Regions from separate parts of the Buttiauxella sp. BIGb0471 genome, predicted to be linked through region 2. Evidence: predicted binding sites of a transcription regulator. Region 2 holds the regulator's gene; each other region holds the start of a gene.
The links. The regulator LexA, encoded in region 2, represses DNA repair genes until DNA is damaged. The targets are predictions, from matches to a motif close to TNCTGTATGTACATACAGNA.

Region 1: the regulator LexA is predicted to act here: its motif matches at 8,980-8,999, upstream of dinB (DNA polymerase IV).
Region 3: the regulator LexA is predicted to act here: its motif matches at 4,918-4,937, upstream of M2371_RS09275 (DinI-like family protein).

The regions. Positions count from the first base shown of each region.
Region 1 covers NZ_JANUEU010000005.1:55,656-65,901, reverse strand. The annotation lists gene proA (glutamate-5-semialdehyde dehydrogenase) at 1-1,227, opposite strand, end outside; gene proB (glutamate 5-kinase) at 1,238-2,341, opposite strand; gene phoE (phosphoporin PhoE) at 2,759-3,811, shown strand; gene crl (sigma factor-binding protein Crl) at 3,858-4,259, opposite strand; gene frsA (esterase FrsA) at 4,317-5,564, opposite strand; gene gpt (xanthine phosphoribosyltransferase) at 5,677-6,135, opposite strand; gene pepD (beta-Ala-His dipeptidase) at 6,401-7,858, shown strand; gene dinB (DNA polymerase IV) at 7,903-8,958, opposite strand; gene nqrM ((Na+)-NQR maturation NqrM) at 9,062-9,286, opposite strand; gene nqrF (NADH:ubiquinone reductase (Na(+)-transporting) subunit F) at 9,298-10,246, opposite strand, start outside.
Region 2 covers NZ_JANUEU010000010.1:32,797-43,042, reverse strand. The annotation lists gene M2371_RS20970 (maltoporin) at 1-291, shown strand, start outside; gene malM (maltose operon protein MalM) at 437-1,384, shown strand; gene ubiC (chorismate lyase) at 1,559-2,068, shown strand; gene ubiA (4-hydroxybenzoate octaprenyltransferase) at 2,068-2,940, shown strand; gene plsB (glycerol-3-phosphate 1-O-acyltransferase PlsB) at 3,031-5,460, opposite strand; gene M2371_RS20945 (diacylglycerol kinase) at 5,587-5,955, shown strand; gene lexA (transcriptional repressor LexA) at 6,064-6,672, shown strand; gene dinF (MATE family efflux transporter DinF) at 6,746-8,077, shown strand; gene M2371_RS20930 (CsbD family protein) at 8,235-8,444, shown strand; gene zur (zinc uptake transcriptional repressor Zur) at 8,507-9,022, opposite strand; gene M2371_RS20920 (cupin domain-containing protein) at 9,132-9,635, shown strand; gene M2371_RS20915 (conjugal transfer protein TraF) at 9,806-10,246, shown strand, end outside.
Region 3 covers NZ_JANUEU010000002.1:580,167-590,412, reverse strand. The annotation lists gene M2371_RS09310 (CynX/NimT family MFS transporter) at 1-504, shown strand, start outside; gene M2371_RS09305 (CTP synthase) at 505-1,212, opposite strand; gene M2371_RS09300 (DUF523 domain-containing protein) at 1,368-1,862, shown strand; gene M2371_RS09295 (hypothetical protein) at 1,901-2,206, opposite strand; gene M2371_RS09290 (YqaE/Pmp3 family membrane protein) at 2,387-2,545, opposite strand; gene cspA (RNA chaperone/antiterminator CspA) at 2,829-3,038, opposite strand; gene M2371_RS09280 (transporter substrate-binding domain-containing protein) at 3,409-4,851, shown strand; gene M2371_RS09275 (DinI-like family protein) at 4,955-5,197, shown strand; tRNA gene M2371_RS09270 (tRNA-Thr) at 5,386-5,461, opposite strand; gene M2371_RS09265 (hypothetical protein) at 5,617-5,844, opposite strand; gene icd (NADP-dependent isocitrate dehydrogenase) at 5,996-7,246, opposite strand; gene rluE (23S rRNA pseudouridine(2457) synthase RluE) at 7,381-8,013, shown strand; gene M2371_RS09250 (methylglyoxal synthase) at 8,008-8,505, opposite strand; gene M2371_RS09245 (NUDIX hydrolase) at 8,621-9,070, shown strand; gene mnmA (tRNA 2-thiouridine(34) synthase MnmA) at 9,137-10,246, shown strand, end outside.

The DNA of each region.
Region 1 (10,246 bases), on a different contig from region 2:
GCCGATCCATTTGTATGTCGTCAAAGCCTCAAGTCCCATCGGGCCACGAGCATGAAGTTTCTGTGTACTCACTGCCACTTCCGCACCCAGTCCAAACTGGCCACCATCGGTGAAACGAGTTGAAGCGTTCACATACACTGCTGAAGAATCAACTTCATTCACAAAACGATTTGCATGGCTTAACGTACGCGTCAGGATCGCATCGGAATGCTGTGTGCCATGCTCGCGAATATGTTCAATCGCGCCATCTATATCTGCAACGACTTTCACATTCAGCTGCAACGACAACCATTCGTCGTCATAATTTTCTGCTTTCACCGGAACCACTTCTGCCGGGCCATTTTGCAAAACAGGCAAAGATTTTTCATCCACATGTAGTGTGACACCGGATTTTGCCATTTGCTGACTTAATACCGGCAAGAACGCCCCGGCAATGCCCTGATGTACCAACAACGTTTCAACCGTATTACAGGTGCTCGGGCGTTGTGTTTTCGCATTAACGATGATATTGAGTGCTGGTGTAAATTCAGCGCTTTCATCAACAAAAATATGGCAAACGCCTATTCCACCGGTGATAACAGGAATAGTGGATTGCTCGCGGCAGAGTTTATGCAGACCCGCCCCACCGCGTGGAATCAGCATATCGATGTACTTATCCATACGCAGCAATTCGTTCACCAAAGCACGATCCGGGCTTTCAATTGCCTGCACCGCAGCTGCGGGTAATCCACATTCCGTCAGCGCTTGCTGAATCACTTTTACCGTCGCGGCATTTGTGCGCCACGTTTCCTTCCCACCACGTAGGATCGCCGCATTACCTGTTTTCAGGCACAAAGAGGCAACATCAACAGTCACATTAGGGCGAGCTTCATAAATCACGCCAACCACGCCTAAAGGCACGCGACGACGCTCGAGGCGCAAGCCGCTATCCAGTAGACCGCCATCAATAACCTGGCCTACAGGGTCAGCTAAATTGCATACCTGGCGAACATCATCAGCAATGCTTTTTAAACGCGCCGGTGTCAGTTGCAGGCGATCAAGCATTGCTTCGCTTAAGCCGCTCGCTTTTGCTTCCACCAAATCCTGCTCATTGGCAGTTAAAATGCTTTGTGCTTGTTCTTCCAAATAATCTGCGATTTTTTCCAGCGCACGGTTTTTTTCGCGGCTCGAGAGCAGTGCCATCTGATAAGAGGCGGCTTTGGCTGCTTTGCCCATTTGTTCCAGCATTGCCAGCTCCTTAGTTAACAATCATGTCATCACGATGAACGGCAACCGGGCCATATTCATAACCCAGGATTTCATCGATTTGTTGAGAGTGGTGACCCGCAATACGACGCAAAGCATCGCTATTATAGCGGCATACACCGTGGGCAATATCGCGCCCTTCCAGGCTGCGAATACGGATAACTTCCCCACGTGAGAAGTTGCCTTTTACACTCTTGATGCCTTTTGGCAGTAAAGAACTACCTCGCTCAAGAATCGCGGCCAGAGCTCCGTCATCAACGGTAATTTCACCCGCAGGAGGCGCACCAAAAATCCAACGCTTACGGTTCTCAAGCGGTGATTGCTGCGCATGGAAACGGGTTCCGACAGAAATCCCAGCCATCACATCACCAATAACACCGGGTTTACTGCCTGCTGCAATCACAACATCGATACCCGCACGGCAAGCAACATCCGCCGCTTGCAGTTTCGTACCCATTCCACCAGTTCCGAGGCCGGAAACACTGTCGCCAGCGATGGCACGCAATGCGTCATCAATACCGTGGACTTCTTTGATTAATTCAGCAGATGGATTATTGCGCGGGTCAGCAGTAAACAGACCTTGTTGATCCGTCAACAACAATAGTTTATCAGCGCCCGCCAGGATCGCGGCCAGCGCGGAAAGGTTATCGTTATCACCGACTTTTATTTCTGCTGTTGCGACAGCGTCGTTTTCGTTGATTATCGGCACAATATTGTTATCTAGCAGCGCACGAAGGGTGTCACGAGCGTTCAGGAAGCGTTCGCGATCTTCCATATCAGCACGTGTCAGGAGCATTTGCCCAACATGAATGCCGTAGATAGAAAACAGCTGTTCCCAAAGTTGAATCAGCCTGCTTTGTCCTACCGCCGCAAGCAGTTGCTTAGAGGCGATGGTTGCGGGGAGTTCGGGGTATCCCAAATGCTCGCGCCCCGCGGCAATCGCCCCGGAGGTGACAATAACAATACGATGCCCTGAGGCATGGAGTTGTGCGCACTGACGCACCAGCTCAACGATATGAGCCCGATTCAGGCGGCGTGAGCCACCGGTTAATACGCTAGTGCCTAGTTTAACCACCAGCGTCTGGCTGTCACTCATGATTCTCTGCCGTTTAAACGAAATTGGAAAAATTATACTCTAAATACTTCGAGTTACAGGTAGGCGGCAAGAGATTGAATCCCCTGGAGCTTACTAAAGTAAGTGACTGGGGTGAAAGAATGCAGCCAACGACCCTGTAGCTTGAAGCATGACGAGTAAAATGTCAGATGACGTTGTAACAGGACTCATGCGGCTTGCCAACAGTCCCGGCAAGGAAAACAGCGAAGTTTGCGTAAAGGTCTGAGTAACGTAGCGGCAAAATTTGACATATTTATGACAATTAAAATTTATTACTTTTATTTAAACTTTATCTTACTCTGTCATAAATCTTTCATCTCAAAACGATAAAACTCTCTGCGTTTTTTAACGGGATATTTCCCGATTAAATTTAGCGCGTAAACACTATTGGGATGAAAAATGAAAAAGACCACTCTGGCATTAATGGTATTAGGCATTGTTGCATCAGCATCTTCTCAGGCTGCGGAAATATATAATAAAGATGGCAACAAACTTAATGTCTATGGAAAAGTCAAAGCGATGCATTATTTAAGCGATGACAACACTAAGGATGGCGACCAGACCTATGTTCGCTTCGGCTTTAAAGGTGAAACTCAGATTAATGACCAATTAACTGGTTATGGTCAATGGGAAGCTGAATTTTCAGGAAATAAAGACGAAGGTAGTTCCACCACGAAAACTCGTTATGCTTTTGCCGGTGTGAAATATGCTAATTTCGGTTCATTTGATTATGGTCGTAGCCTTGGTGCGTTGTACGACGTGGAAGCCTGGACTGATATGTTCCCTGAATTTGGCGGAGACTCTTCAGCCAGAACAGATAACTTTATGACTAAGCGGGCATCAGGCCTGGCAACGTTCCGCAGCACTGATTTCTTTGGTGCGGTAGATGGCCTGAACATGACTCTGCAATATCAGGGCAAAAACGAAAACCGTGACGTTTCTAAACAGAACGGTGATGGTTTCGGCACCGCTCTGACTTATGATTTTGGCGGCAGTGATTTCCAACTAGGCGGCGCATATACCACGTCAGACCGTACTGACGCACAACAGGCTATGGCACGTGGTCAAGGCAATAAAGCTGATTCCTGGGCCACTGGTGTAAAATATGATGCGAATAATATTTACGTCGCATCAATGTATTCTGAAACACGTAATATGACGCCAATTTCAGGCGGTTTTGCAAATAAAACGCAAAGTTTTGAAGCTGTGATTCAATATCAATTTGATTTTGGTCTGCGCCCATCATTGGGTTACGTGCAGCAGAAAGGCAAAGAAATCGAAGGAATTGGCGATGCTGATTTAGTTAAATACATTGATGTAGGCGCAACCTACTACTTCAATAAAAACATGTCTGCTTTCGTTGATTATAAAATCAACCAACTGGATGATAATAACCCGCTGGGTATTAGCAGCGATGATATCGTCGCATTAGGCATGGTTTATCAGTTCTAGTCTGCAAATAAAAAGCCCTTCTCATTAGAGAAGGGCTTTTTTTTGTTTATGCAGAAAGCTTAACCGGCTTTTCTGCAAAATTTTCCGCTGGCACCAAATTAAGACCTAGCGTGCTGAGTAACTCTCGTAAACGTTCGTGGAAACCACGCAGTGTTTGCTCAAGTCTTTCATCCACTTCTTTGTCTTTTGCTGCCGTCTGGGTCCACTTACCTTCTTTATCGAAAAGACCAAAGTGGTAGGTGTAGGTAAATTGCTTTTCCTGCGCTTCTAATTCCATCCACCAGCCCCAGAACTCACGTTTCTCTGGTGCAGGCTTCACATTGACGCACACAGCCAGGCAATCGAAGAAGAAACGGTTATCTTCACATTGCTCTTCCCTGATATATGGGCCAAGCGAGGCGAATTTTTTAATCAATCTACTTTTCGGGTGTCCACTCGGTAACGTCATTGCGATCTCCTGTTGTGAAGCAACTGTTTTACCAAACCAATGAAATTTAGCAAATCATTAACGTAATCTCTGCTTGATCCAACTGGTAATTTCTTTCAACGCTTTGTCAAAGTTGCGATACACCGGATTAAACGGGATCGCCAATAACTTACCATCCGATGATGACGAAGTGATTAATCGCGAATCAATCTCTGGACTGAACGGATCGTTTTCCCAGTAACCGGATAACATTGGCGTTGGGCAATGACGCCCTAATAGCCCCTGAGTTTTAAGCGAATAGCGGTTCAATTCCACGCGCAATGCGCTGTCAGACGCATCATTCATTCCCAATCGGCTTGCCAGCACATCAATATACATCTCTGGTACCTGTGCCTGGCGTGATGCATCGCTCAATAAGCTATGAACAACGGGACCTAAACACGCAACCGCCTTCAGGCGAGGCGCTTCGATATAACCTAATCGCACCGCAACATTCGCGCCAAAGCGGAAACCAAACGCCGCGACACGAGTGTGATCAACCCAGGGAATGTTCGGCAACGCTTTGAGAACATGCTGGTGTAAAAGGCTAGAGTCCTGAGTCAATTTCCATTTTGATGAAAACCCGACCGATGGCATATCGATGGTCAGCATCGCTATACCCTGAGGCGCAAAATATTTCTCAAACAAGGTGTAATAGTCGCTTTGTAATGCGTCCAGGCCACCACAAATGAGTACCGTCGGGAATGGCCCTTGCCCTTCTTTTGGAACATGGAGGAAGCCAGTAATCGCCCCACCACCAGGAATGGTAAACTCCAGCTCACGTAAACCACCAGAAAGCCGCGGAGCCGCTTCTTCGTATGCGCGATTTGCCAGAACTTGAGCCTGTTCCGCGAGCATATCGCCTTTCAGATGTGGGTACGCCGCGATGCTATAAAGATTGGCAGCCTGTAACCAGTATTTGCCGCTTTTTACTTTATCCGTTTCCTGATTGGCACGCTGTTGCCACATCATGGCCTGCTTCGACCATTCATAGATCCAGTTGCCGCCGCGATAGCCGATCACCGTATCATACAAATCATCATTGGTTCGCTCACCCGAGTTGGCTGCAATTCTGGCCTGCACTTCAAGAATTTCACGCGCATCGACGCCACGCCAGACCCAAAGTAGGCGGTTAATCATGCGATACCAGTGAGGCACTGTTGCGCCGTCCAGCGCAGACTGGATAACAGGGGCAGTTTGATGATGAGCGCGACGAACTAAAGTCGACGTCTCGGGATGCTTAAATCGGGGTTTAAATAGCGTTTCGCTAAGATTGGCCTGCGACATCGTTTCTGCCTCCATACAAACGTCAGGAATGGGGCTATTGTACTCTGTCGGTGGCTAAATAACACAAACGCCCGGCAATGCCGGGCGTAAATCAGTGCAAATTCTCAGGCTATTAACGGCCGGCTAAAGGCGGGATAAATGCCACGCCCATATCCCACGGCTGTTCAATCCAGGTATCCTGCGGGATATCGATAACATAATCGTCAACCAAAGGCTGGCCAGCAGGCTTGGCGAAGATAGTCACGAAATGCGCTTTTGGATACATTTCACGGATAGCCACCGCGGTGCCGCCGGTGTCTACCAGGTCATCAATCACGATGAAGCCTTCACCATCACCTTCAGCACGTTTCAGGACGGTCAGCTCACGCTGGTTGTCGTGGTCATAGCTGGAGATACAAACGGTATCAACATGACGAATCCCCAGTTCACGTGCCAGCAATGCGCCAGGAACCAGGCCGCCACGGCTAACAGCAATAATGCCTTTCCACTGTTCAGCAGGAAGCAGACGGCTTGCAAGCTTACGTGCGTGAATCTGCAACATGTCCCAGGTGACGATGTATTTTTCGCTCATGTGAAATTATCCCAGCCAGTTATTAACGGCTTAAAAATGTTCAAAGGGGTTTTGGTTGCGCGAGATTATAGAGATCTGGCGCACTAAAAACCAGTGCTGCAGGCCTGTCCTTCTGGTTTTTACGTGCTTTAGGTCGTCACAACCTCAGTTATAGTGGTATTCTCAAGCCAGCGCACAATGCTTACTTGTGTTGTATTTCATTAAGTTCAATCCCGCTCTGCACGAATAAAAAATGTCAGCAGAGTCGATGTCAAGGAGACTTATCGTGTCTGAATTGTCTCAATTATCTCCGCAACCACTGTGGGATATTTTTGCCAAAATCTGTTCTATTCCGCACCCTTCTTATCATGAAGAGCAACTCGCGGAACATATTCTGTCCTGGGCAAAAGAAAAAGGCCTGCATGTTGAGCGCGACCAGGTTGGCAATATCCTGATCCGTAAACCTGCAACAGCGGGTATGGAAAACCGTAAAGCGGTCGTCCTGCAAGCTCACCTTGATATGGTGCCGCAGAAAAACAACGACACTGTCCATGATTTCACCAAAGACCCGATTCAGCCCTATATTGATGGTGAATGGGTTAAAGCACGCGGTACGACATTAGGTGCCGATAACGGCATCGGTATGGCATCTGCACTCGCGGTGCTGGCTGATGAGACTGTCGCTCATGGCCCATTAGAAGTTCTGCTGACCATGACCGAAGAAGCCGGTATGGATGGCGCATTTGGCCTGCAAGCGGGCTGGTTGCAAGCTGATATTCTGATCAACACCGATTCTGAAGAAGAAGGTGAGATCTATATGGGTTGCGCGGGCGGGATTGATTTTATCTCCACGCTGCCGCTGCAACGCGAAGCAGTTCCTGCGGGTTACGAAACCTACAAGCTGACCATCAAAGGCCTGAAAGGCGGTCACTCAGGTGCTGAAATTCACCTGGGTCTGGGCAATGCCAACAAATTGCTGGCGCGTTTCCTGTTTGCACATGCGGCTGAACTGGACGCTCGTTTGATTGATTTGAACGGTGGAACGCTGCGTAACGCTATTCCGCGTGAAGGCTCTGCAATTGTCGCAGTCCCTGCCGACAAAGCAGCACAGTTCAAAGATCTCGCAGCTAAGTTCCTGTCAATTCTGCAAAATGAATTGGGTGCAGTTGAGAAAAACACCACTGTCCTGGTTGAAGCAACCACCACCGACAAAGCTGCGCTAACAGCAAAAAGCCGTGATGCTTTCATTAACTTGCTCAATGCCATGCCAAACGGTGTTATCCGTAATTCAGACGCGGTTAAAGGTGTAGTGGAAACCTCACTGAACGTGGGTGTGGTTTCAATGACTGATGAAAGCGCAGAAATTATTTGCCTGATTCGCTCCCTGATTGATAGCGGCAAAGACTATGTGGTCGGCATGCTCGAGGCATTGGGTCAGTTGGCTGGTGCACAAAGTGTTGCTAAAGGCAGCTACCCAGGCTGGCAGCCCGACGCTGACTCCCCGGTGATGGGGCTGGTACGTGAAACTTACCAGAAGCTGTTCAACAAAACGCCAAACATCATGGTTATCCATGCCGGTCTGGAATGTGGGCTGTTCAAAAAACCTTATCCTGAGATGGATATGGTTTCTATTGGGCCGACCATTACGGGTCCACACTCCCCGGATGAACAAGTTCATATCGCAAGCGTAGGCCAGTACTGGATCCTGCTGACTGAGTTGCTAAAAGCAATTCCAGCTAAGTAAGCCAAATACGTGTAGATCAAAACCCTTTCATTGAGAGGGTTTTTTTATATTCCCAGAACCAGTTGGCGCTCCAACTGCGGGTCCAGTAACGTGACATGCAGCCCCACTAGCCTTACGCCTCGCTCTCCCCTGCGCTCTTCCCAAGTTTGCTTCGCGATAGCGATTAAATCGGCTTTATTCAACTGGGGCCAGACATGTTCCTGAGTGGTTTGCTGAAAATCATTAAACTTGAGTTTGACTCCCTGACGAGCAATCAATAAATCTGGTTTCACCTTTTTCAGACGTCGCTCAAGTTCAGCATAAAGTTGTTCAATGATGGCTTCACACTCCTGCCAATAATGAATGTCTTCGGCCAATGTTTTCTCAACACCTACCGATTTGCGCTGACGTTCATTGTTAATTTCGCGCTCATCAATACCCTGGCTTCGCTCCCAAAGTATCCGCCCGAACTTACCAAAGCGTTTGAGCAAAGACGCTAAATCCGTTTTCTGCACATCGGCACACGTCCGCAAGCCCAGGCTTTCCAGTTTTCCCGCAGTCACTTTGCCAACGCCTGGAATTTTGCCAAGCGGCAAAGTTTGCAAAAATGCAGGAATTTCTTCTGGAGTGATGACGTATTGCCCGTCGGGCTTATTAAGGTCTGACGCTATTTTCGCGAGAAATTTGACCGGAGCGATCCCCGCTGAAGCAGTGAGATTAAGTTCATCTGAAATGGTCTGACGAATTTCTTTCGCCATGAGAGTAGCCGAACCGTGGCAGTTCATGCTTGCGGTCACATCCAGATATGCTTCATCCAGAGACAGAGGTTCAATAAGCGTGGTGTAGCGGCTAAATATTTCGCGGATATGGTTGGAGGCTTCTTTATATGCGTCAAAGCGCCCAGGTAAAAGTGTCAGATGCGGGCACAATTTGAGTGCCATGGCGGTCGACATTGCGCTGTGCACGCCAAATTTACGCGCTGGATAATTTGCTGTGCTGATAACCCCGCGTCGCTGCGCACTGCCACCGATAGCCAATGGAATATCCCGCAAGCTCGGGTTATCACGCATCTCAACGGCTGCAAAAAAGCAGTCCATATCAACATGAATGATTTTACGCATACTTTTTCACACCAGTTTTGATACTGGATAAGTATACAGTTAAACTATGATTGAGGAAAGACAGAAAGAAAACCTCCCGCAGATGCAGGAGGTTTCACAAGGCTTAAAGGATGCGGTTTTGCTGAAGTTTTGCCTGCCGCTCCGCTTTTGCGATTCGTTTCTTACGTGCATCGCAAGGTTCAGGGCAATTGCAGACTTTCTCCATGCCTAGCGCGGCAATACCACCACAGCTACCCTGAAGCGTTTTACGCTTTACGATAACGCCCAGCGACATGCCGAAAATCACCAGAATAAAAATGGTAAAGGTGGCTAAAAATACTGTCAGCATAATGGCTCCCGTCAGCCGCCGAAGTCATCAAGCATGATGTTCTCATCCTCGACACCCAGGTCTTTGAGCATTTTGATAACCGCAGCATTCATCATTGGCGGCCCACACATATAGAATTCGCAGTCTTCTGGAGCTGGATGGCTACGAAGATAGTTTTCCAGTAATACGTTGTGGATGAAGCCAGTGTAGCCCGTCCAGTTATCTTCTGGTTGCGGATCAGAAAGCGCCACATTGAAGGTAAAGTTCGGGTTTTCCTGCGCCAGTTTTTCAAACTCATCTTCGTAGAACATTTCACGCAGAGAACGAGCGCCGTACCAGAAGCTGATTTTGCGGGTGCTATGAAGGCGTTTGAGCTGATCGAAGATGTGTGAACGCATTGGCGCCATACCGGCCCCACCGCCAATAAACACCATTTCCGCATCCGTTTCCTTGGCAAAGAACTCACCGAACGGCCCGGAAATTGTCACTTTATCGCCCGCTTTCAGCGACCAGATGTACGAGGACATTATGCCTGGAGGAGCATCTGGTACATTCGGCGGTGGCGTAGCAATACGTACGTTCAGCATGATGATGCCTGCTTCATCCGGGTAGTTCGCCATCGAGTAAGCGCGGACACACGGCTCTTTCACCACAGATTTGAAACGGAAAAGGTTAAACTTATCCCAGTCACCGCGATATTCCTGTGGAACATCGAAGTCCTGATAATTAACTTCATGAGGCGGGCTTTCAATCTGGATATACCCACCGGCACGGAAAGGCACAACTTCGCCATCAGGAATACGCAGCTTAAGCTCTTTGATGAAAGTCGCTTTGTTATCGTTAGAGATAACTTCACACTCCCACTTTTTCACGCCGAATATTTCTTCCGGCAGCTCAATTTTCATGTCCTGCTTCACAGCGACCTGACACGCTAGACGGCAACCTTCTTTCGCTTCACGCTTGGTGATGTGCGAAAGCTCG
Region 2 (10,246 bases):
GAAGTGGGCTACGACAACGTGAAATCCCAGGAAACTGGCGATCATAATGGTCAATACAAAATTACCCTGGCACAACAATGGCAGGCAGGCGACAGCATCTGGTCCCGTCCGGCACTGCGTGTCTTCGCAACCTACGCGAAGTGGGATGAGAAATGGGGTTACGCTAAAGATGCCAACGGCGACTCAACTCGCTTTGCTATCGCTGATTCTACCGGCAACGGTACGTTCTCTACCAGCCGTGGCGACAACGACGAGTTCTCCTTCGGTGCCCAGATGGAAATCTGGTGGTAACACAGCAGTAGCTTAAAGTAAGAAGTGATAAGGGGTTCGCCACTGAACCCCTTGTTATTACCCTTGTATGCCAATGCTTGTTTCAGGTGGAAAGGGCTATTGCCTGGCCAACTTTCCACCGACTTTCCATTCGAGGTTTATAACAATGAAAATGAAAAAAAGTCTCCTCGCACTCTGCCTTTCCGCAGGGCTGCTCGCCAGCATTCCCGCAGTGAGCCTGGCTGATGTGAATATCGTTCCACAAGACATTTCTGCGGCGCCAGCAGTGCCGAGTTCAGCGTTACAACAGCTACAGTGGACGCCCGTCGATCAATCAAAAACATTAACCACAACACTGGCTACCAGTGGTCAGAGCCTAAGCGCAGGTGATATTACTGGCCCAGTTGCGGCTTATAGTGTGCCTGCAAATATTGGCGAATTGACCATTACGCTCACTAGTGAAATCAGTAAAAACGCGGTATTTGCGCCGAACGTACTGGTTCTTGACCAGAACTTGACGCCGGCTGCCTATTTCCCGTCGAGCTACTTTACCTATCAGGAACCGGGCGTGATGTCCGCCGATCGCCTGGAAGGGACGATTAAATTGACCCCAGCATTGGGGCAGCAAAAACTCTATTTGTTAGTGTTCACCACCAACAAAGACACACAGCAAACCACCAAAATGCTCGACCCGGCGAAAGCCTACGCAAAAGGCACGGGTAACGCGGTACCGGATATTCCAGACCCTATTGCCCGCCATACCACCGACGGTCTCTTGAAAGTGAAAGTCAAAACCTCTTCAAACTCCAGCATTCTGGTTGGACCGTTATTTGGTTCATCAGGCCCAGGCCCGGTTACTGTGGGTAATACCGCAGCACCAGCCACAACCTACGTTGCCCCGGCAGCCGTTGCTGCACCAGTGGCTGCACCCGCGCCAGCCAAGAAATCTGAGCCAGTGCTAAGTGACACAGAAACGTACTTCAACCAGGCAATCAAAGATGCCGTAGCGAAAGGCGATGTAGACAAAGCCCTGAAACTGCTCGACGAAGCTGAACGCCTGGGATCGACGACTGCCCGTAAAACTTTTATCAGCAGTGTAAAAGGCAAGGGGTGACCGTCTCCCCGCAGTGCTGATGTTTGAGGTTTGGTGCGCTCATTGAGCGCACCTTTTTTTCTTCGTCATCCTTCGAGCTGACTCGGCGTTGTTAAACGCTTGTTGTGCTTTTCCTGCCCCGCTATACCTATTCTGCGTTACAATGATTTTCGGTTTTGTTTCGGAGAAATTCACATGTCTGACGCGCTTTCGCCACTGCGCGCCTTACGCTTTGAGGCGACGATCCCCGAGGGGCTGAGTGCATCGCTTCTTGACTGGTTGTTGCTTGAAGATTCAATGACCAAGCGCTTTGAACAATATTGCTCGCGTGTCAGCGTGCGTATTGTGCGTGAAGGTTTTTTCGATTCGCGTGCCGATATTCCTGAAGCTGATTTGCTGCCTGAAGCTAAACGTTACTGGTTGCGTGAAATCATGCTCTGCGGCGATGATGAACCCTGGCTTTTAGGGCGAACCATCGTTCCTGAATCTACCCTCGAGGGGCCAGAGCTTGAATTGCAGCAACTCGGAACCACACCTCTTGGGCGTTACCTGTTTAGTGCATCTTCCCTGACAAGGGATTTCATTGAGATTGGCCGCAATGAGGAGCTGTGGGGGCGTCGTTCCCGCCTGAGATTAGCCGGAAAACCATTAGTGCTGACCGAGCTGTTCCTCCCCGCATCCCCGCTGTATGTAGAGGAAAAATAATGGAGTGGAGTCTGAAACAGGGCAAATGGCAGGCCTATCAGCGCCTGATGCGGCTTGATAAGCCGATTGGCTCGCTTTTATTGCTATGGCCCACGTTATGGGCGTTGTGGTTAGCGACACCGGGTGTGCCGCCGCTGACCATTTTATGTGTGTTCATCGCTGGTGTCTGGATGATGCGAGCTGCGGGCTGCGTGGTAAACGACTACGCCGATCGTAAATTTGATGGGCATGTTAAACGCACGGCGCACCGGCCCCTGCCGAGTGGGGCAGTCAGCGAGAAAGAGGCACGCATCTTATTTGCCGTGTTGGTTCTGTTGTCGTTTTTACTGGTGCTGACACTCAATACCATGACAATTTTGTTATCGGTAGCGGGGCTGGCATTGGCCTGGGTTTACCCGTTTATGAAACGCTATACCCACCTGCCGCAGGTGGTGTTAGGTGCGGCATTCGGCTGGTCAATTCCAATGGCATTTGCTGCGGTGAGTGAATCTGTACCGCTGAGTTGCTGGCTGATGTTTTTGACCAATATCTGCTGGGCCGTGGCTTACGACACGCAATACGCGATGGTCGATCGCGATGATGATTTAAAAATTGGCATTAAATCCACGGCGATACTGTTCGGGCGCTATGACAATCTGATCATCGGCATTTTGCAGATTACAGTGATGGTACTGCTGGCAGTGATTGGTTGGCTGAACGGGTTGGGTGGGGCGTTTTACTGGTCGATTGCACTGGCGGGCGCGCTATTTATCCATCAGCAACGTCTGACTGCGAACCGCGATCGCGACGCCTGTTTCCGTGCATTCCTGAATAATAACTACGTTGGGCTGGTGTTGTTTATTGGTCTGGTGCTGAGTTACCTGCACTTCTAAAACATGTCCCTCATCCCGGCCTTCTCCCCAAAGGAGAAGGAGAAAACCGGGCAATCCCCTCTCCTGTGGGAGAGGGTTAGGGTGAGGGCATTACTCAGTCGCAGCCTGCGACGTCGCACTTTCAATCGTCAAACGCACATCCGGCATGATCAGCTCTGCCAGCATCTGGTAGACCTTCATGGTTTCGGTTGGCTCCGCATCTCCGGTATCGCTGATATAGCCTTCATCACGCAGGGTTAACACCAGCGAGGTGAACACGGCTTTATCAAAGAACTCCGGCGCGTTAATACCATGCAAAACAGACAAGCGCTGGGCAACGGTGCGGCTTTCGCGTTCCAGTGTCCCGCGGTTGATGGACGGATTAGCGCTCAACAGCCAGAAAGTAATCGCGTAACGCTGCAGCGTTTCACGAACACCCGCAGCCAGAAGCTGCATAGTGCGTGAACGAGCCGGGTTAATCAGCACTTCATCACCCGCAAGAGTAATCAGTTCCTGACGAACCATCTCATTGAGCAGCGCATCCATTTCACTGACAAGCTGTGCCTTCTCCCAGCGCAGGAAAAGCTCAGCTTTCAGCATCGGGTAGAGTAATTCGACCTGACGCAGAAGCTCTCCGCGTGAAATGTGGCGATGCTGCGTGATAATCGCGGCCAGCAGAGAAGGCAACACCAACATATGCAAAATGTTGTTACGGTAATAAGTCATCAGTACCGCCTGCTCACGCGGCAGAATGATGATGTCACCGATAGTATCTTTCTCTACTTCAAACTTGTTCATTTGCAACGCGTGTTCAATCAGCGCTTCTGCTGGCTGGTCTGGTGTGGTCGCATCTGGTGAATACGGCACATTACGCAACAGGCTCAGGTAGCAGTTGAGCTGCTCGGTCAATTGTTCACGAGTAAGTGAACGCTGACGCGACGCAAGTAATGCGGTACAGCACAGGTTCATGGCATTCGCCGCCCCTGCATTGTTGATACGCACCATCAGCTCGGCAGCAATTTCATTGACCGTTGGCGTCAGCCACGCCGGGCGAATCGCTTCGATTGGGTCGATTGAATCACGCCATTCAGGAACGCGCTGATTGAGGAATGTCATCAACGGCATCGGTTCGCCGAAGTTCACATAGCCCTGGCCGAGGTTACGCAGCTTGCTCAGCCCGCGCACCATCTGCATAAAGCTCTCTTTCTCTTTGGTCGCTCCACGCAGTTCTTTGGCGTAAGTCCCCACTTCCATTACATGCTCGTAGCCAATGTAAATCGGCACCAATGTAATTGGACGAGTACCGCCGCGCAGCATGGCCTGAATGGTCATCGACAGCGTGCCGGTTTTCGGGTCAAGCAAACGCCCGGTACGGGAACGCCCACCTTCCACAAAATATTCAACGGAATAGCCACGGCTAAACAGCTCGCCAAGATATTCACGGAACACGGTGGAATAGAGTTTGCTGCCTTTAAAGGTACGGCGAATAAAGAACGCGCCCAGGCGACGGAAAATCGGGCCTGCTGGCCAGAAATTCAGGTTGATACCCGCCGCGATGTGCGGAGGAACTAGCCCCTGGTGATAAAGCACGTAAGACAGCAGCATGTAGTCCATGTGGCTGCGGTGGCAGGGCACATAGACAATCTCATGGCCGTCATGAGCCAGTTGGCGCACACGCTCAGCGTTGTGAACGTTAATGCCCTGGTACAAACGGTTCCACGTCAGACCTAACACGCGGTCGGTCAAACGAACGGCTTCATAAGAGAAGTTGGCGGCAATCTCTTCCATCAGCGCGACAGCATTTTGCTGTGCTTTTTCATGGGAGATTTTCTTGCTACGCGCTTCGTCTTCTACCGCGCGAGCGATAGCTTTTGATGCCAGAAGTTTGTTAAACAGATCCTGACGCACCGGCAGACGCGGGCCAACAGTCGCTAAACGCTGGCGAGCGAAGTGCATACGTGCCACGCGCGCCAGTTTCTGAGCGATTTTTTTATCTGTGCCGTGATCGGTTGCCATCTGGCGCAGCGAAACCGGTGCGGAAAAACGCACAAAGCTGTCGCGGCCAAGCCAGGAGACGGCGAAGAATTTCTGAATGCCGTTGAGCATTCTTAATGGCGGATTCACTTCGCCTTTTTCGCGCCCCGGTGAACGGCCAAACATGACCGAAACAGGCACCATCTGCACATCCAGATTGGGATTGCTACGGTGCAAATCGAGGTAATCATGGAACAGCTTGATCGACTCTTCTTTTGGCGTGTAATAAGTGAATACACGCGGCCCACCATGGATAAAGACATAGCGCGGCAGCACCGCTCCGTCGATTTCTAACGGCTCGAGAGGGTCGGGCAAGTTATGCGCGAGGCATTGAGCGCGCAGCGTTAATAAGTCCGCCTTTGAGTTATAGGGCAGCACGTACATTATTGGACGTGTGGGATCTAAGCCCAGTTCGGCTTGTGGATCTGCCGGAATAGACTTGCTCTTTACCAGAACGCCTAATGGTAAATTAAGTAATTTGTAGTAGATTCTTGGCCAGCCTGACATAAACGATGTAAAGCCTCAGGTTAATGATGCAAATTCGCCGCAAGAATATCAGAATCTGACCCAGATTTCTGTGGCGTTATAATTTTGACAAGCATTGATGCAAATAATTTGAAAAGGTTGCCCAAAATGGCGAGTAGTACCACTGGACTTACCCGTATTATCAAAGCTGCAGGCTATTCATGGAAAGGGCTAAAAGCGGCCTGGATCAACGAAGCTGCTTTCCGCCAGGAGGGCGTTTCGGCTGTCATCGCCATTGCTATTGCCTGCTGGTTAGATGTTGACCCTATTACCCGTATTTTACTGATTGGTTCAGTCGTGTTGGTGATGATTGTCGAAATCCTCAATAGCGCTATTGAGGCCCTCGTTGACCGTGTTGGTACTGACTATCACGAGCTTTCCGGGCGAGCGAAAGATATGGGCTCAGCCGCCGTATTAATCGCCATTATCCTTGCAGTAATTACCTGGGTCACGCTGCTTTGGCAGCATTTGCGATAGTCTTTCCAGAATAGTTAAGTGCCTGGTTTTTTGCTCAATTTGTGGTTCCAAATTCGCCTTTAACTGTATATACTCACAGCATAACTGTATAAACACCCAGGGGGCGGAATGAAAGCGTTAACTACCAGGCAGCAAGAGGTGTTTGATCTTATTCGGGATCATATCAGCCAGACCGGCATGCCACCGACACGTGCCGAGATTGCTCAACGTCTGGGGTTCCGTTCTCCGAACGCTGCGGAAGAACATTTAAAAGCTCTCGCCCGTAAAGGCGTGATTGAGATTGTTTCCGGCGCTTCGCGTGGCATTCGTTTGCTGGTGGAAGAGATCACCGGTATCCCGCTGGTTGGGCGCGTCGCTGCGGGTGAACCACTCCTTGCGCAGCAGCATATCGAAGGCCATTACCAGGTAGATCCTTCATTGTTCAAACCGAATGCCGACTTCCTGCTGCGCGTCAGCGGGATGTCTATGAAAGACATCGGTATTATGGACGGTGATTTACTGGCGGTGCATAAAACTCAGGATGTGCGTAACGGCCAGGTTGTTGTTGCGCGCATTGATGATGAAGTCACCGTTAAACGTTTGAAACAGCAAGGGAATACCGTTCACCTGCTGCCAGAAAACAGCGAATTCGAGCCGATAGTGGTTGACCTGCGTGAGCATAACTTCTCGATTGAAGGGCTGGCTGTTGGGGTTATTCGCAACGGCGACTGGCTGTAAAATCTCTTTAGGTGATGCGTATTTAAGTACGCATCACTGTCTTAATTCTCTTTGATCTCCTTCAGGAGAGGTCATGCAATTATTCTCCACAGCGGATCGTGCGCTCTGGCGCCTCGCTTTACCCATGATTTTCTCCAACATTACCGTCCCGCTGCTTGGCCTTGTCGATACGGCTGTTATTGGTCATCTGGATAGTCCTGTTTATCTCGGTGGTGTCGCGATTGGAGCGACGGCTACCAGCTTCCTGTTTATGTTATTGCTGTTTCTGCGCATGAGTACCACCGGCTTAACCGCCCAGGCCTTTGGCGCAAACAACCCCTCCGCTTTAGCTCGCGCACTGGTTCAGCCTTTATTGCTGGCACTCGGAGCGGGTATTGCCATTGTCTTGCTGCGCGAACCACTAATCTCGCTGGCTCTGCGTATTGTCGGCGGTAATCAGGACGTGCTCTTTCAGGCGCGACGTTTTCTTGAGATTCGTTGGCTAAGTGCCCCGGCCTCCCTGGCTAATTTGGTCTTGCTCGGCTGGTTGCTGGGCGTTCAATACGCACGTGCGCCGGTTATTTTGTTAGTGGTCGGTAACGTTCTGAATATTGTGCTCGACGTGTGGCTGGTGATGGGGCTGCATATGAATGTTCAGGGGGCAGCACTCGCTACCGTCACGGCTGAATACGCCACATTTATCATCGGCTTGCTAATGGTGAAAAAGGTCATGGGCCTGCGTGGAATCAGTGGTGAAATGCTTAAACAGGCGTGGCGCGGTAATGTTCGGCGTTTGTTGGCGCTTAACCGCGACATCATGCTCCGCTCGCTGTTATTACAGATCTGTTTTGCCTCCGTGACCATCTTTGGAGCGCGTTTGGGTAGCGAAATCGTCGCGGTGAATGCGGTACTAATGACGTTGCTGACCTTCACCGCTTACGCGCTCGATGGTTTTGCCTATGCCGTTGAGGCACATTCCGGGCAGGCTTACGGGGCTAGAAATCGGGGGCAATTACTCGAAGTCTGGGGAGCTGCATGTCGACAGGCCGGTTTAGTCGCACTGGTATTCGCCGCCGTTTATGCCTTATTGGGTGAGCAAATTGTTTCCCTTTTGACCTCAATTGCTGAGCTGCAACGGCAAGCGGATATCTATTTGTATTGGCAGATAATTTTACCCGTTGTCGGCGTGTGGTGCTATTTGCTCGATGGCATGTTTATTGGCGCAACTCGAGGGACTGAAATGCGCAATAGCATGGCTGTCGCGGCGTTGGGCTTTGGCCTGTCGATGTTTACCGTACCGTATTTAGGCAACCACGGGTTGTGGCTTTCGTTAGCTGTATTCCTTGCGCTAAGAGGTTTGTCGCTGGGCTGGATCTGGCGTCGCCACTGGCAGAAAAATACCTGGTTTAACAATGTTCAAGATTAAGCCGTTAGGTTAAACATTCTTAGTTTTCCCCATACCGCCATATCCTTGACTACAATTATTTCCACGTCCAGCAGAAACAGGGTGTCAGCCAAACGGAAGCACCCGGACGATGGTAATTTTTGTTAGTAATTTTTCACCGAACGATGAGGATACTATTATGAATAAAGACGAAATCGGCGGTAACTGGAAACAGTTCAAAGGCACAGTAAAAGAGAAATGGGGCAAACTGACTGACGATGATATGACCGTCATTGAAGGGAAACGCGATCAGCTTGTCGGCAAAATCCAGGAACGTTATGGATATGAAAAGGATAAGGCAGAGGAAGAAGTCGTTGATTGGGAAACTCGCAACAAATACCGTTGGTAATTAGTTTCCCTCAGATGTGTTAACTCTCAGCCCTGCCCAGGTACACGGACGTACCCATTCCCCTAACGCGACTTCTTCTTTGACTGAATCGAATGGTCATGCCCACACGCTTCCGGGTGACTACACGCTTCAACCTCCGCACAAGCACTGCATAATCCATGCGCCTCAATAACATTATGATGCAGAGCAAAGCCTAACTCGGCTGCCAACTGCTGCATAATATCTTCTACGCCTTCCGCACCCTGTTCTTTCACCACGCCACATCGGTCACAGATAAACATGGCTGATGAGTGAGTCGGTTGATCAAAAAGATGGCATAAAACGTAGCTGTTGGTTGACTCTACACGGTGTACAAAACCTTGTTCGAGAAGAAAATCGAGCGCACGATACACCGTCGGGGGTTTAGCTTGCGGTTCGCTGGCACGCAGTAAATCCAGCAAATCATAAGCGCTGATTGCACCTGCCTGCTGTGTCAGCAAGCGCAGTACTTCAAGGCGTTGTGGCGTCAGGCGCACATTACGCTGCTCGCATAGTTTTTCAGCCTGCGCTAACACGTTTTGTGAAGTCGTGATGTCCATCAGCATTCCCCTGTAGATTAGCCCTACACTTTACCACAATGCGCAAAAAACGCCGAATGGTGCGCCATTCTGGTCACATCCTTTTGAGATGACTATCCCGGAGTTTGTTATGAATAAACCTGATTGCATTCGCCACTGGAAAGAACTGGAAGGTGAAGATGATTCAACCTATCCCGATAGCACTGAATTATTTTCCATTGGCGCACCGCTGGCTCGTAAACTGGGTTTAACACGCCTGGGGATACATCATGAACGCTTGTTGCCTGGCCGCCGTACTTCTTATCCCCATGCCGAAAGTAGTGAAGAAGAGTTTGCTTATGTACTGGAAGGGCATCCGCAAGTGTGGATTAACGGGCACCTCTATGCGCTGGAACCTGGAGATAGTGTCGGCTTCCCGGCAGGGACAGGCGTTTGCCATACTTTTATTAATAACACCGAACATGAAGTTCGACTGCTGATTGTCGGCGAAGCCAATAAAGCTGAAAACAGAATTTACTACCCCTTAAACCCCTCTTATGCAGCACAACGTAAAGATCGCTGGATTGACCATCCGCCGCAATTCTTTGGTCAGCATGATGGTCTGCCTTCCCGAAAAACGAACGGTAAAGTATAAATAACCCTATAGGAAATAAAGAAATATTAACCCGTCAGGATAAATGCGGGATGCCATTTGGGGTAAACCACCCGCTTTTAAGTCTTTTCTTCACAGCATTATCCACTCCTGTTGGTCTGGCACTGACAGGGGCCGATTCTTCAAACTGAAGTTAGACAGGCGGGCAGTAAATGATAAAAATCAGAACCCTGGCGGCATTAAATGCTGCTTTTTTATTTATGGCAAATGACGCGAATGCAGCGGGAACATGGACGGAGACACGTAATGATGCGATGGGAGGCACTGGCGTTGCATCATCCCGCTGGAGTAGTGCAGTCCTGATTAACCCGGCGTTACTCACCAAAAGCCAGCAAGGCGATACCGCCGCGCTCCTGATTCCTGCTGTCGGAATGCAAATTACCGACCCTGATAACCTGCAAAATAATATCGATGACATCAGCAATTCGGCTGAGGATTATCTGAATTATGCCAATATCCCCTTGCAGCAGATTATTCGGAATCCTGGGATATATCGCCAGATGCAAAACGATGCGGCAGATTTATCCCGGCAGCTCCAGAATGTGAAAGGCGACCAGGCCCGTGCAAAAGCTGGCGGTGCAATAGCGGTGAGT
Region 3 (10,246 bases), on a different contig from region 2:
CCTTCGATACTGATAAGTCACGGTTATAGTGAGGCGCAAGCGGGTTCGCTACACGGATTAATGCAACTGGCGACCGCTATTCCTGGCCTGTTGGTGGGTGTGATTTTAAGCCGCCTGAAAGATCAACGAGGGATCGCTATTCTGATGGCATTGCTGTGCGCCGTAAGCGCTGTCGGCTTGCTGTTCATGCCGGATTTAGCCAGTGTTTGGGTGGTGATCTTTGGTTTTGGTTCCGGTGCGACCATGATTTTAGGACTCACGTTCATTGGCCTGCGGGCGAACAGTGCACACCAGGCGGCAGCGCTTTCCGGTATGGCACAATGTGTGGGTTATTTATTAGCTGCTTTCGGCCCGCCGTTGATGGGCAAAGTTCATGATATTTCAGGCCAGTGGAGCCTTCCACTGATGGGGTGTGCGCTGCTGGCCTGTATCATGGCTGTATTTGGGGGCTTTGCCGGGCGTGATGCAGAAATCAATCCAACACGTCCGCATCAGTCTTCGTGATTAACGCTGCGCCGCTTTGAGCAATGCTTCAACCAGCGGCGCAGGTCTGTTTTTCAATGCGTTACGCTCGTGCTGAAACAGTGTACCGACAAAAAATGGGTGGCCACTTAACTCGACGGCACGGATTTCACCTTGATTATCCCAGCTAGTCACCTGTAGTTGCGATTGGCGAAGCTGGTCGGCAAAACTGTCAGCAATCCCATAATTGCAATGGTAGCCTTCTTCAATCTGTGTCCGGCCATAAGCCTCAGCAATGGCTGAGCCGGGCTTTAATTTTATCGCGTCAGATTTCTCAACCAACGAGCAACTCAGCGGCGCGATAACTAACCTCCCCTCGCTTTCAGTTTCAGCGTGTCCGGCATCGTGCCATCCGATAACATTCCGGGCGTATTCAATTACCGCATGCTGAAACCCACCACAGGTTCCCAGAAATGGGATCTGGTTTTCACGCGCAAAGCGGATGGCCAGAAAAGCACCGTCTTCATTTTGATACGGACTTGCCGGGACGCACCAAATCGCGTCGTATCCCACGAGATCTTCCTGGCTTGTCACGTCAGGTGTCGATAACCAGTCATAGTCAGCGGTGACACCAACATATTCAGCTGCATTATCTAAAGCCAGGGGAATCGCCTGATGCGCAATAACCGCAGGATTAAAGTCACCCACCAGCGCAATACGAAGAGTTTGTTTCAGAGGTAATGGAGGCATTTATTTGAATATCCTTATGTTTAATAGCTTCTGGCACATAAGGAATGATAGGATATGCCGATATTTTTTGCCTGGCAACGCCCATATTTAGCAAGGTAGTAAAACCTGGGTACACTGGTGTAGCGTGTCTTTTTCTCCTCAATCACTGTGACGCAATGAAAACAAAAATACTGGTCAGTGCTTGTTTGATGGGCTTTAAAGTTCGTTATAACGGGCAGGATAAGCCTCTGCTGGCTGATGTGCTGGCGCGTTGGCAACAAGAGAATCGGTTGGTCATTCATTGCCCGGAACTGGCTGCGGGATTGAGCACGCCACGTCTACCCGCAGAACTTGTGGGTGGTGGTGGTCTGGCAGCACTTAATGGATCAGCAAACATTCTGGAAAGCGACGGTACGGATGTAAGCCAACATTATTTGTTAGCTGCATGTCTTGCGTTAAAAACCGCGCAAGAATCCGGATGTCGCCTGGCATTAATGACGGACGGCAGTCCTACCTGTGGCAGTTTGAAGATTTATGACGGGACATTTCAGGGAACAACGCAGCCGGGAATGGGGGTTGCCACGGCGTTACTTCGACAGCACGGTATCGAAGTTTACGCAGATAGTGAGATTTCTGCGCTAATCGCTCGCGTCGCCGAGTTAGACGGGTAATCAATGACATTTAATTACCCGTCTGTCCTACAAGCCAATCAATGCACCGCGAGCGTTTCATCAACTTCTGGCAATAAAGACTTATCTAACGGCAACAAATATTCAGCCCGGACAAAGGTATAACCTTCACGACCATCAAAGGCAACAACATTACCTGTCACCAGCCACAACGGATGATTAGCATCGTGCGGAAGTTGCGTCACAACGCCTGTAACCGGGTTTACAAAGCTTTCTCCCGGCTCGCAAAGACCAAAAAGTTCGACTGATTTACCGACATTCACACGCCCGGCGGCGGTACGGGAGCCGATAATCATTGCCAGCATGCCCGGTTTTAACTGAAACATAAAAAGACTCTGTAGCACCTTAAAAATTGGCTATATCAGAACATTCTTAGATGAAAATGTAAACAGGCCACGAGTTTTACCTCGTAGCCTGTAGCGTCAAGAGCGCGTTCCAAAAAACACACCGTGTATATTTTCTGCTTACACCGCGTGACTTAAAACCAGCGGTACGGTTTTATTTGATTAATCGCGGGTTTGCACCCAGAAAGCATGGATTAATCCAGGGATGTAGCCTAGCAGTGTCAGTACAATGTTCAGAATAAATGCCCAGCCGAATCCCTTACCTAGCAACACACCCAATGGGGGTAAAATAATCGTAAAAACAATACGCCAAAAGCCCATAAAAAAACTCCAGTTATTAATGCTAACTATACTGAAAAAAGCATATTTCACTATAAGCATAGTCTACTGAGCGTAAACCTACAGACGGTATATCGTGATTTAATGTAAATAGCGGGCATAACCGCAGCAAGATTATGTGTTTGATTTAAAGGTATAAAAGATGGGCGTTAGCGGATTTTAGATAACAAAAAACCCGCACAATGGCGGGTTTATTCACTTTGACTTAACGGCTCGGGTTATTCACCGTCTTCGCATGCGTAAGTCTCAGTATGCGTTAGCAGTCTTACAGAGCAACAACGTTAGTTGCTGATGGACCTTTAGCGCCGTTCTCAACAGAGAACTCAACTTTCTGGCCTTCGTCCAGAGTTTTGAAATCATTGCTCTGAATGGCAGAGAAGTGAACGAACACATCTTTGCTACCATTGTCAGGAGTGATGAAACCGAAACCTTTTTCTGGGTTAAACCATTTTACTAAACCAGTCATTTTAGACATAGATACTTCCTCATTATTTTACAGCCATTTAGTATGGCGAACGTGGTCTGTATTGCAGAACGTTTCTTATTTAGGCACTTAGGAGGAGACTCACGAAGAAGGGTATCTGATGACTTGATAGCGCTTGAACTGAGGACTGCTTTACTAAAACTGCTTTCATAAGGTCTGTCTTCCAAACCGATGACGCATTTACTCATGCCTACGCTTTGGAAGCAAGAATTATTTTCAAATAATAATTTTCTCATCAAGGATTGCCGCCCCGCCGCCCTTCTACACAACCCTCGAACACGAGTGTGTGTTTTTTAATCAAAGCATCTGTGTGCGAGCTATAGTTACACGGTAGCCAGATGAATATGTAGATGGTGTCGCGATGGCCCGTTGGTTGTTGGTACTTCTCTTGATGTCTCCGTTTTTGCCGATGACGCATGCAGCCACCGACGAACAGCCGTTGAAATTCGATACCAAAGTTAACACTGTCCTGGGTGATTATGATGTGATGAAAGAGCGGCGCGTGATACGCGTTTTAATTCCCTACAGCAAAACTTTCTACTTTATTGACAACCGGGGTACGCAGCGCGGCATCATGGTTGAGTTGATGCAACAGTTTGATAAACAAATCAATAAAGGCCTGAAACCCTCGAAAAAAACGCATCTCCTTTTTATTCCAACCGCACGTGATCAGCTCATCCCACAGCTAATTGCTGGTCGTGGCGATATCATTGCTGCCAATTTAACGATTACACCAGAACGCGAAAAGTTAGTCGATTTCAGCGATCCCTTAGCTAAAAATGTCCGTGAAGTCGTGATTGCCAGCGGCAAAGCTCCCGAACTCACAACAGCAGAATCGCTGTCTGGTAAATCTCTGTTTGTTAATCCTTCCACCAGCTACATTTCGAGTATTGTTACGCTTAATAAAAGCCTGACCGAGAAACAACTTCCACCCGCGATAGTGATCAAAGCCCCCGGCAATTTTGAACCCGAAGATATTCTGGAAATGGTCAATGCGAACCTCGCCGACTACACCGTGGTGGACAGATACCTGGCAATCTTGTGGAAACAGATTTACCCCAACATAGTGGTTTACGAAAATATTACGCTGCGGGATGACGGTTCTATCGCCCTTGCTATGCGCAAAAACTCCCCTTTGCTTAAAGCCCAGCTCGATAAATTCACGGCTAACCACAAAATCGGCACGTCATTCGGGAATCAGCAGGTTTATAAATACTTACGCAATACGAAGTGGGTAAAAGATGCGCGTTCGGAAGAAGAGATAAATAAATTTAATCAGGTCACTGAAATATTTCGCAAATATAGTGCGCAATATAATGTCGATTGGTTACTAATGGCAGCTCAAGGCTACCAGGAGTCACGCCTCGATCAGTCTGTGCGAAGCAAAAGCGGCGCGATTGGCGTAATGCAGGTTCTTCCTACCACCGGTAAAGAGTTAAAGGTAGGCGATATCAGTTTAATCGACCCGAACATTAATGCAGGAGTGAAATACATCCGCTTCATGCGCGACCGTTATTTTGCTGATGAACCCATGAGTGACATGAACAAAATGCTATTCACTTTCGCATCTTATAATGCGGGACCGGCTAAAATTGCCCGGTTACGTAAAGAAGCGACCAAAAATGGCCTTGACCCCAATATCTGGTTTAACAATGTTGAAAGAATTGCGCAGCTACGTATAGGTAACGAAACGGTGCAATACGTGAGCAACATCTTTAAGTATTACATTGCTTACCAGCTCATCATGGAACAAATAAAAGCGCGGAAAGCAGAGTTGTCTGTTGCGGCCAGTACCGCAGAATAGCTCTACCTGTGAAAGCTCCAGCATTCTTTTTCAATAACATCCCTTGCCTTGAATGTCGAGATTTATTACTGTATATAAACACAGCCTTAAAAGAGACTTATCAATGTTCGTAGAACTGGTTTACGACAAACGAAATGTAGCGGGTCTTCCCGGTGCAAATGAAAAAATCCTTGCCGAGCTTACCCGAAGAGTTCAGACCATTTTTCCAGATGCTGACGTCAGAGTGAAACCCATGCAGATGAATGCGGTTCACAGTGATTGCACGAAAAATGAGAAAGAGAAAATCAACCGTCTGGTTGAAGAGATGTTTGATGAAGCGGATTTCTGGCTGGTTTGCGAAGACTAACAACAGGTCGCACAACAATGAGAAAAACAACCGTAGTTTTAATTGTCGTCGCTATCCTTGTCTGGCTTGCAAGTCAGCAGGGTTGGATTTAACGCACGACTGAGGAAGCGCTATCGAAAGCTAGCCTTCCTTCAATTTGATTTCATACAGACGAAAAAAAACCACCTTAAAGGTGGTTTTCTTAAATATGGTGCCGACTACCGGAATCGAACTGGTGACCTACTGATTACAAGTCAGTTGCTCTACCTACTGAGCTAAGTCGGCGTGGAATGCATAGTACATAAACTCGATCTACGATGCAATTCCTTGCGAACTGTTCGCTTAAAAATTCAACTTATTGTTATAAAATCAACCAGTCACGAGCGAAAAATCTGTATTTTGTGTAAAAATTGCACGTCTCATAAACCGGTTACTGCGATTTAAAACACTTTTGATGAGAAATCGTTTTTGACTTCGCTTTCTATATAAGTGTTCAAACCCCATCCGGCACGCGCCAGTTCTTTCATTTTTTCCAGATGCTCTGGCCCTGGGTGGCGGATATCGTATAGATACACGTGATTATTCTTGAACCGGACTTTCATCGAATTTGCATCAATCTGGAAACTGACAACTTGTGAATCACCACTTTTGTTGGAGTAATTTTCCATTCCACATCCTCTTTGATTGAACCTGAATTCGGTCGATTCATCTATTAACCACGTCCAGAGTTTTGGTAAAGGGTAATTGCTCACGATTTCAGAAAAACAACATAAAAAAGGGAGCCATTGGCTCCCCATTTATCACTAGCGAAATCGCTAATTACATATGTTCGATCATTGCATCGCCAAACTCTGAACATTTCAGCAGCTTAGCGCCTTCCATCAGGCGTTCGAAATCGTAAGTTACGGTTTTAGCGTTAATCGCGCCTTCCATACCTTTAACAATTAAGTCAGCCGCTTCGAACCATTCCATATGACGCAGCATCATCTCAGCGGACAGAATAATAGAACCTGGGTTCACTTTGTCCTGGCCAGCATATTTTGGTGCAGTGCCGTGGGTCGCTTCGAACAGTGCACATTCGTCACCGATGTTAGCGCCTGGTGCGATACCGATACCGCCAACCTGAGCGGCCAGGGCGTCGGAGATGTAGTCACCGTTCAGGTTCATACAAGCAATAACGTCATATTCAGCAGGACGCAGCAGGATCTGTTGCAGGAACGCATCCGCGATCACGTCTTTAACAACGATTTCTTTGCCGGTGTTAGGATTCTTCAGTTTCACCCATGGGCCGCCATCGATCAGCTCGCCGCCGAACTCTTCACGCGCCAGTTGGTAGCCCCAGTCTTTGAAAGCACCTTCGGTGAATTTCATGATGTTGCCTTTGTGAACCAGGGTCACAGAATCACGGTCGTTAGTGATTGCGTATTCGATGGCAGCACGAACCAGGCGTTTGGTGCCTTCTTCAGAGCACGGCTTGATGCCGATACCGCAATGTTCTGGGAAACGAATTTTCGTTACACCCATTTCATCACGCAGGAATTTGATGACTTTTTCAGCTTCAGCGCTGTCAGCCTTCCACTCGATGCCCGCATAAATATCTTCTGAGTTTTCACGGAAGATAACCATGTTGGTCAGCTCTGGGTGTTTAACCGGGCTTGGCGTGCCCTGGTAGTAACGCACCGGACGCAGGCACACGTACAGGTCAAGCTGCTGACGCAGCGCAACGTTCAGGGAACGAATACCGCCGCCAACTGGCGTGGTCAGTGGGCCTTTAATTGCCACACGGTAATCACGAATCAGGTCCAGAGTTTCTTCTGGCAGCCAGACGTCCTGGCCATAAAGTTGGGTAGATTTTTCGCCGGTATAGATTTCCATCCAGGAAATTTTCCGCTCGCCTTTGTAGGCCTTCTGCACGGCGGCATCAACCACTTTAATCATAGCTGGCGTCACGTCCACACCGATACCATCACCTTCAATGAAAGGAATGATTGGGTTGTGAGGAACATTCAGTTTGCCATCTTGCAGGGTGATCTTTTTACCTTCCGCCGGAACAACTACTTTGCTTTCCATTAACCTTCTCCTTCGAGCGATTCTTTTTGTTAATGATTTGTAATGTGCGTGTCAATACTACTTGAATATCAGGCCCGCGCCAATCACTGGTGATTTCCGTTATAATGCGTTAATACCTAACGTCTGAAAACACTATGAATAAAACTTCTTTTAGAAACCAGCAAGTTAAACGATTCAGCACGCAACGACCTGCCAAAAAACCACAGCATAGCGGACCGAAGCGGCTGGTTATCTTCAATAAACCCTACGATGTGCTACCGCAGTTCACCGACGAATCTGGCCGCAGCACGCTGAAAGATTACATACCGTTACAAGGAATTTACGCGGCGGGCCGGCTGGATCGCGACAGCGAAGGCCTGCTGGTATTAACCAATGACGGCGCTTTACAGGCGCAACTCACCCAGCCGGGCAAACGTACCGGGAAAGTCTATTTTGTGCAGGTTGAAGGTGCAGTAACAGAAGAAGCGCTGGAATCTCTGCGTAACGGCGTCACCCTAAACGATGGCCCTACTCTGCCCGCAGAAGCTGAACGGGTTGACGAGCCTGCATGGATTTGGGCGCGTAACCCGCCGATTCGTGAACGCAAGGCGATTCCTACCAGCTGGTTGAAAATCACCTTGTATGAAGGGCGTAACCGCCAGGTACGGCGTATGACGGCGCATGTGGGTTATCCAACTCTACGCCTGATTCGCTATGCAATGGGGACACTGGAACTGAGCGATTTGGCACCGGGCGAATGGCGCGAAATCCCGATAGAGACCTTATAAAAGGTTCTGAGTATTGACGCCGTGTTGTGTGACGTGTGAAACGCGACTGCTGAGGAACGCGTCACTATCAGGCACGGTGATTTCCAGCGCTTGCTCAAATAGAGAAGAGTTAATCAAGAAATTGGCGCTACAGGCGTTGCTGGCAATAGGGATGTTCCATGCCGTTGCCAGCCGCATGAGGGCTTTTACATCGGAGTGATGTGGCACCGCACTAAGCGGATCCCAGAAGAAAACCAGCACATCAATCTGACCTGAAGCAATCAAATACCCTAGCTGTTGATCGCCCCCTATCGAGCCACTCATCAAAGCCAGTACGGATAAACGGGTATGAACCTGCAAGAGATTTCCGGTAGTGCCGGTTGCGTAAATAATGTGGTTGCTGAGTGTTGTCTGGTTATCAACCGCCCAGTTCAGCAGGTCGGGTTTACAAGGATCGTGAGCCACTAAAGCGATACGTTTCTGTTGCGGCATAATACGCGTGGTAAGCTGCATGATGGTGCCCTCGTGGGATTTTTGAAATCCAACAGAGTATAGGTCACAGAAAAATATGTGATCCAGATCACTTTATAATGATCGTACTAACGAATTTGAGACAGGAAAAATAACGATGTTTAAACCGCACGTTACTGTCGCCTGCGTGGTTCAGGCACAGGGGAAATTTTTGGTTGTTGAAGAAACAATCAATGGCAAAGCCTTATGGAATCAGCCTGCTGGCCATCTTGAAGCTGATGAAACGCTGGTTGAAGCCGCTCAACGTGAATTGTATGAAGAAACGGGTATTTGCGCGCAGCCGCAAACATTCATCCGCTTGCACCAATGGATTGCGCCAGATAACACGCCGTTCCTGCGTTTCTTATTCTGTATCGATCTTGAAGAGCAACTCCCCACTACTCCGCATGATAGCGACATCGATCGCTGCTTATGGTTGGATGCGCAACAAATTGTTAACGCAGGTAATTTACGCTCGCCATTAGTGGCGGAAAGTATCCGCTGCTATCAGCGTGCTGAACGTTATCCGCTCAGCATGATCGGTGCATTTAACTGGCCGTTGAGTTAGGGGTGCCAGGCCCGGTGATGCGTGATAGAATATGCCGCCTTTAAGTTCAATGTCGTGAGTTACTCCATGTCTGATAACAGCCAGAAAAAAGTGATCGTCGGGATGTCCGGCGGTGTCGATTCCTCCGTTTCCGCTTACCTGTTGCAACAACAAGGTTACAAGGTGGAAGGCCTGTTCATGAAGAACTGGGAAGAGGACGATGGCGAGGAGTATTGCACCGCAGCGGCTGATTTAGCTGATGCACAGGCCGTCTGCGATAAGCTCGGCATTGAACTGCACACCGTAAACTTTGCCGCAGAATACTGGGATAACGTGTTTGAACACTTCCTGGAAGAGTACAAAGCCGGACGCACGCCAAACCCGGATATTCTGTGCAACAAAGAAATCAAATTTAAAGCCTTCCTCGAATTTGCCGCCGAAGATTTAGGTGCTGATTACATCGCAACCGGTCACTACGTGCGTCGCGAAGACGTGGACGGTAAAAGCCGCCTGCTGCGTGGTTTAGACAATAACAAAGATCAAAGCTACTTCCTTTACACGCTCGGCCATGAGCAAATCGCGCAAAGCCTGTTCCCGGTTGGTGAATTAGAAAAACCGGAAGTGCGCCGCATCGCCGAAGAGTTAGATTTGATCACCGCGAAGAAAAAAGACTCCACCGGTATCTGCTTTATCGGCGAGCGCAAATTCCGCGAATTCCTGGGCCGCTACCTGCCTGCACAGCCGGGTATCATCGTTACTGTTGATGGCGAAACCATTGGTGAACACCAGGGGTTGATGTACCACACACTCGGCCAGCGTAAAGGGCTGGGCATTGGTGGCACCAAAGAAGGTAGCGAAGATCCTTGGTATGTGGTCGATAAAGATGTTGAAAACAATATCCTGGTTGTGGCTCAAGGTAGTGAGCATCCACGTTTGATGTCCGTTGGCTTAATTGCTCAGCAACTGCATTGGGTTGACCGCGAAACGTTGACCGAACCGCTGAAATGCACGGTGAAAACACGTTATCGCCAGACCGATCTTCCTTGCACCATCACGCCGCTGGATGCCGATCGTATTGAAGTGCGTTTTGAAGAGCCAGTTGCCGCCGTCACCCCTGGCCAGTCTGCCGTGTTCTACCTCGGTGAAGTGTGCCTCGGTGGTGGTGTTATTGAGCAGCGTCTGCCGCTCGTAACTGAA